DNA from 2 places in the Paenibacillus sp. S29 genome. Region 2 is predicted to be linked to the other one. Evidence: predicted binding sites of a transcription regulator. Region 2 holds the regulator's gene; the other holds the start of a gene.
The links. The regulator CtsR, encoded in region 2, represses protease genes until heat stress. The targets are predictions, from matches to a motif close to ATGGTCAATAAAGGTCAAACA.

Region 1 (3,423 bases), on a different contig from region 2:
TGTGGAAGCAATTGTGTTGGCCTGCATTTCCATGCTTTCTCCCAAACCCCCGCGTGCCGGTACAAACCACCCACCCTTAAGTGGGCCATTAGAAGGTAGTGCCAGTTGTTCCGCCACGTCGGCAATCGTCGTGCCACCTGTTACAGCGACCACATCCTCGTCGTCCATAACACTCAGCAACGCTTTTGCTCCAGCGCGCCCCAGCTCCTGCTTTGTTAACGGAGAAGCATCCGAATCCCCTGGAACGACAACCACCTTCCTCAAACCATAGGCTTGACGAATCTGGTCCTCCAATTGGGACAGGCCGAACAAGTTGTTCGCAATCGGCTCCAGCTGTTCCAGCAGATCCAGTCCTGCTTTGCTCACCTTCATGCCCACACTCTCAATCTCAATTAGCCCTTGAGCTTTAAGAAGATCGGTTTCGGCGCGCAACACGCGCTCAGTCATGTTCAGTGAAGCTGCCAGTGTTCTGCGTCCAACAACATCGGACAGCATAATCTGATGCAGGATCGTGTACCTTTTTTTCAAAACATCCATGAGGTCGGGCAGAAGCTGCTTCTGTATTTCTAATATCTTTCGCATGCTTTCCACTCCCGCACACTTCTAAGTTCTGTCTCTAATGCTTTATCTCTAACTGGTCTTAAAACGTCCCGGGATAACTTTTTAAGTCCCACGTATATCTTAACCAATATTTGCTCCACATGCAAGTCTATCTGAACCTATATTTCTCAACCATTTGCCTGAATATGCGCATTTAATAAAAGCTTGCAATTCACTGCTGTATATCATATAATCATCTTTGTTTCCAATTAGCTGTTTAATTAGTTAGTTGTTTGCATTGATTGAACTATGCGCCCGTGGTCCAACGGATATGACGTAGGCCTCCGGAGCCTGAGATCGAGGTTCGATTCCTCGCGGGCGCGCCATTTTAAATGAACGCATAAATGCTTCTACATAATGTTTTAACCAATAAGAGCGCTGAGGGCTCTTTTTTTTAATCATTAGTTTGACTTTCTTTGACTTTTTGTTTGAAATTGTTTATCATGTGGTTAATACGGTAACAGTTTATAAATAAGGGACGTGTAATCGGCATGTCCACCAAATCCACTAACGATATTTAAGGGAGGTTTTTTGACGTGAGCTATGTTCCTATGGTAGTAGAACAAAGTAACCGCGGCGAACGCGCCTATGACATTTATTCCAGACTGTTGAAGGATCGCATTATTTTGTTAGGCTCGGACGTCAATGACGTTGTAGCCAACTCTATTATTGCGCAAATGCTGTTTTTGGCTGCCGAAGATCCTGAAAAAGATATTCACTTGTATATTAACAGTCCTGGCGGTTCCATTACAGCTGGTATGGCCATTTTCGATACGATGCAGTATATTAAACCTGACGTATCTACGATTTGCGTAGGTATGGCGGCTTCCATGGGCGCGTTCTTGCTGAATGCAGGCGCCAAAGGTAAACGTTTCGCTTTGCCAAACAGTGAAATTATGATTCACCAACCACTGGGTGGTGCACAAGGCCAGGCAACGGATATTGAAATCCGCGCACGCCGCATTCTGAAAATGCGTGATAAACTGAACCGCATTCTCGCAGATCGCACAGGCCAACCACTGGAGCGCATTGAAAAAGATACAGACCGTGACTACTTCATGTCTGCTGATGATGCCAAGGAATACGGTATTATTGATAAAGTGCTAACTAGCTCCTCTCCAGAAGGTGTATAAGGGAAGAAATTCACCTCTCGTTAACTGGTAAATGAAAAAGCTGCTCCGGATGTTCTTATCCGGTAGGCAGCTTTTTTGCTTTATTGTTTTTTTAGGTTATAGACAATTGAACTTGTTTATTTCTACTATTCATTCTGTCCCGCAAAAGGCTTTCCGCCTTGAGGCAGCAATTGACCGAACGAGTAGGTAAACTCCGGAATTCCATACGCGTATGGCGCATAATCATACAAATCAAACACGATTGTTACTCCACTGCTCGTCACATAAAAATTCTGATCTGCCGCCAGCTCTTTAAATTTGCCGAATCCTTCGCCAGCCTGAAGCGCATCGATTTTTTTCTTCAAATCAGCATTGAGGAACTTTTTATAGTTCGGATTTGCCTTCAAAACGTCAGACAATTGCAGCAGTTTACCATCAGCGAGCGAGAACGTATATCCTTTACGTGCCGTCATGCCATGTGCGCCACCCGTATACGAGTAGTCCTGCATAATCACACTCAGAATACCATCTTTGTTATAGGCAATCGCAAAATCGTTTCCAAACTCATACGGTCTTTCTGTTGTAGCCTCTCCCTCAGCCATCATCTTTTTACCTGCTGCCAATATACCCTCTGCATGCTTTTTAAGCACATTGTTAATGGCCTGTTGAGCCTCAGGATTCAGCTGACTGCCGCTGATTTGCGGGTACTTAATCTTGTAGGACACCTTCGCATTACTCGAAGCCGGAAGTGTTTGAGACGCAATGGTGATCGGATTTAGCTGGCTTTTACTCAGCGTTACTGTTTTCTGAGCAGCATTCCATTGAGCATCTATGCCTAGATAGTCTTTCAGCAGACTCATAGGAATGTATAGCTTCCCAGCGATCTGTTTGGCATCCATGCTACGTGTATTGATTCCATTGACGTTGACGTAGGCATCCGAGGAAGAAGCCATAATGTAAAGTTTATTGTACCCGCTACCTACGGTATATGTCGTTGTTTTCGCATCATAGCTTACTGGAATCCCCAGGCTGTCACGCAGTGCGGCCACCGGAATCATTGTACTCCCGTTCACTTGAACACCTTTAGCGGGCAACGTTTTACCATTCCATTGGATGGTGATTCCTGGTTGCTGTGTTGTCGCTTGTTTGGTCGATGCTGCCTGGATATAGGAAACGGGAACAGCTGCGACTCCTGCTAAAATCCCAGCTGCCAGCAGTGCTGAACCCCATTTTTTCGCATGCTTACTCATATTAAGTATTCCTCCTGTTATTGATCTGTATTGTGTATGTGTGATAATTACTTTTCTTATTATATCTATACCCTATTGTATGTAGTTTACAATCTGTACACTCTCCGATTTCAATATGTACACCTAATAACCCTTAGCTATGACAGACTCATTACAAAAAGGTTTCGATATACAAAAAGAGCCAGCAAGCCAGCCTACGCATGATGCAGGCCGCTTGTGGCTTCGTTTGATGATCTGTATTAGTTCATTTCGTACTGAGCCGACACCTGAACTTTCACTGTTACTTGTCCCGATTGGATCTCTGTCCCGCCACCTGCTACGTCCAAGAGCGATTTTGACATGGCATTTTCACGTTGTGTAAAGACTTGTGCTTCTCCGCCATCTACCGTCACACTCACAAGGGCACCTAACCCGCGTTTGGCTGCTTTAGCTACAGCACTGGCTTTAGATTGTGCGCTTCC
Region 2 (3,423 bases):
TGATTCATTCATTAGCCTTTCTCTGGCAGAACGCTCGTGCTCAATAATTTGTAGCACCACGCCATGTAGATTCTCAATAATCTCCGCTTCGGTTTGTCCCAGTGTAATCTGATTAGACACCTGAAACAAATTTCCGACCGCTTCGCTGCCTTCACCGTAAATGCCGCGAACCGTAAGACCTACCTGTGAAACAGCAGACAATATACGATTGATTTGATGAGTCATGACTAATGCGGGCAAATGCATCATCACCGAAGCTCTCATACCTGTGCCGACATTCGTCGGACAACTGGTCAGAAAACCTCTTCGATCATCAAATGCATAATCAACATGCGCTTCAAATGCATCATCAATAATCATAGCGCGTTCCCAAGCTTCCCTAACCTGACATCCCGGATATAAGCACTGGATACGCAGATGATCCTCTTCGTTTATCATAACACTAACCGATTCATCATCGCTAATTAAAACAGCACCGTTACGAGATTCGTTCGCCAAATTAGGACTAATCAAATGCTTCTCAACCAGCACTCGCTTGTCGATCTCATCCAACTCGGATATTTTCAACGTATGAAAAGTACCAAAACCACCTAAATCATCATACTGAAGGATATCCGTCAAGCGTTGAAGTGCTTCTTCCGACTGCTGATTGGTAGCAAGCATGGGAAAAGGCAGATGCTGCAAGTTACGCGCAATTCTCACCCGGCTGCTAATGACAATCTCCGAATCCGCAGCATCACCACGCATCCAGTCACTTAGCGGCTTCTCCGTAAACCGAATATTGGGCATTACGCATCCCTCCTACTCTTCACAAACTTTACTCTTCAGTCATTTCTTTTTCAAGCTCTCTGATTTGATCCCTAAGCTCAGCAGCTGATTCAAATTCTTCCTGTACAATATGCTGTTGCATCTCTTTTTTCAAATCGTCAATTTGCCGTTTAACCTTCAGGCGGCCTCCAGTGCGAACCGGAACTTTACCAACATGATTCGTACTGCCATGCACACGCTTGAACAGAGGGTCCAGACGACTATCAAAGTATTGATAGCACGACGGGCATCCGAAACGTCCCAGCTTACTAAACTGTGCATAGGTCATGCCACAATCCTTGCATTGCAGGTTTTGCGGACCACTGTGGCCTGGAGACTGGCTCTTTGTACTGGAGTCAAAATCCAGCATCCCCGACAACAAGCTATGAATCGAAAAGCCGTTAGGTGTTCCAGGGATCATCTCCCCTTTTTCCTTGGCACACGTCTCACAAATATGAAACTCTGTCTTTTCGCCATTCACAATTTTGGTGAAATGCAAAGTTGCCGGCCGCATATTACATTCTTGGCACAGCATAAAAGCACCTCCTTTAATGTCAGGATTTATACCAATCCCTACATCCAAACGTTAGTCTCTATTCACACACTATTTGGTCGCCAGCAACGAGATCAGCATAGCCTTAAGCAATCTTGCTCGCAGTTGATCACGATAGGGAAGCTTCAGTAATAATGTATCCCTCGATAAGGCAGCCTTCATTAGATTAGCTTCCCTTTTGCTTAAAAAATGGGCCTCCTCTAACTGATAAATCAGTCCTTCTGCTGCCGATTGGCTTATTTCCTCCCCGATGCTCTGATGAAGATGTGTATGGATGGCATGCTGTGCAGGCAGCTGAATTCGCTGAATACGAATGTAGCCCCCGCCACCGCGTTTACTTTCCACCACATAGCCTTTTTCCAGCGTAAACCGGGTGCTAATTACATAATTAATTTGCGACGGCACGCAGGAAAAGCGGTCAGCCAGATCATTGCGCTGAATCTCCACTAAACCTTGGGGACTTTCCAGCAATATACTCTTTAAATATTGTTCAATAATATCGGAAACATTGCGCATTTCATCATCCTCCACTAACGGAAACGCAAGTATTCAAGTACATTTCACGCTCCACAGAGTCCGCCGTATATTGAACTTAACCAAACGGTAAAGTCACGAATCTAAGCTGTATTCAGGCTGTTGCCTATTCTACACTCATTGGAATTGTACCGTTTTGTCTCTAGTGTGGCCTTTATTTGCGATTAGTCATACACTTCTCTTATTTTCATAAAAGGCAGTTCCTAACTATACGCAAATCATTTCGATCCTCGTTTGCTTCTTTGCTATTAAAATTACTTTATACGGCCAATCCACCAAAATACTTCTACAGAACCTCACGAGGTTTGATTGACTTTGACTTTCTTTGACTATACTCATATTATAGCACATTATTCATTTTTGCCAAGGGGTCAATACCATTTTTCGCAATCTAATTATGTTTTATACAATACCATAAAAAAACTCTTCCCAATTACAGAAAGAGTTTTGAAAATTATAATAATCACACAAGTTATATTCCCTGAAAAACGAAGCATAAGAAGACCTAAATGGGCCTTTATCAGAAAAAATCCAATAAGAACGTTTGTTTTACTGGTATTACACGTTTAAGTGCAGACACAGATTCACTGTCCCCTTCAATACGCCCCCACTTATACAGATCATCAGCCTGCTGGTAGCCAAGCATCAGAGTCGTCAATGACTGAATCCCAAGTTTCAAGTTAGCTACCATAGCGTTTTCAGATGAATTGCTTGTACCCACTCTCTCCAGATGTCCTTTCCCTTCCGTAGTAATTGTTAATCTCCATACTCCTTCATTCCATGGTGCATACCGATCTGTCAGATTTAAGGTTAAACGTGTTTCCTCTCCAACCTGCTCAAAAGGGTATCTTTCTACAAAAGCAGCTGCATCCACAATACGGCCCATAAAATAAGGCACGGTCTCCTGTTGAATTCGCGGATCATCAAGTAAAAATGGCAGATTGTCATCTGCTGGAACGTAAATAAATTTACCATGGGTTATCATGGAGTCATGATTTGCAAAATAAGTCCATAAAGCCCGACGGGCCGTCTCATTTTCATAAACCAACTCATCACAATTCAACTGTTTATTTTCAATTTTGTACAGTGCATATCCCTGAGGATCGCCTGTTTCTGAGTAATATACCGCAGTTCGATAATTCTCATTTAAAATCCGCTCTTGCCACCATTCCTTATCTCGTACCAGCGTGCCATTATAACGAGATGCATACGCTTGATACACTTGGTCCAATTCTAAAATATCGTTGACATCGCGTTTGACTGTACCCTCTGTTTTAAGTTTTGCAGGGAATTTTTCAATGGGAATGACGTACTTTTTGTATTCAATATACGTTTCCCATCCAAATTTACGATAGAAGGCAAAGGAGAAGGGATGCAGAAAAGAAAGGCTTTGTCCCGCAGACTTCATCTCTTCAAGCGCATGCGTCAACAAACGTGAAACCATGCCTCCGCGACGCTTTTCTGGCCATGTTGCCACACCAGCAATGCCTCCCATATCAAAAACCTGACCGTTTATGTATACCTGTAGC

Region 1: the regulator CtsR is predicted to act here: its motif matches at 1,004-1,024, upstream of clpP (ATP-dependent Clp endopeptidase proteolytic subunit ClpP).

The regions. Positions count from the first base shown of each region.
Region 1 covers NZ_JBMOUI010000011.1:24,711-28,133, reverse strand. Annotated here, with positions in the region: gene ACL9RM_RS18310 (sugar-binding transcriptional regulator) at 1-582, opposite strand, end outside; tRNA gene ACL9RM_RS18305 (tRNA-Arg) at 852-926, shown strand; gene clpP (ATP-dependent Clp endopeptidase proteolytic subunit ClpP) at 1,137-1,733, shown strand; gene ACL9RM_RS18295 (PdaC/SigV domain-containing protein) at 1,859-2,962, opposite strand; gene ACL9RM_RS18290 (SIMPL domain-containing protein) at 3,202-3,423, opposite strand, start outside.
Region 2 covers NZ_JBMOUI010000021.1:417-3,839, reverse strand. Annotated here, with positions in the region: gene ACL9RM_RS24030 (protein arginine kinase) at 1-789, opposite strand, end outside; gene ACL9RM_RS24025 (UvrB/UvrC motif-containing protein) at 818-1,342, opposite strand; gene ACL9RM_RS24020 (CtsR family transcriptional regulator) at 1,412-1,876, opposite strand; gene ACL9RM_RS24015 (GNAT family N-acetyltransferase) at 2,415-3,423, opposite strand, start outside.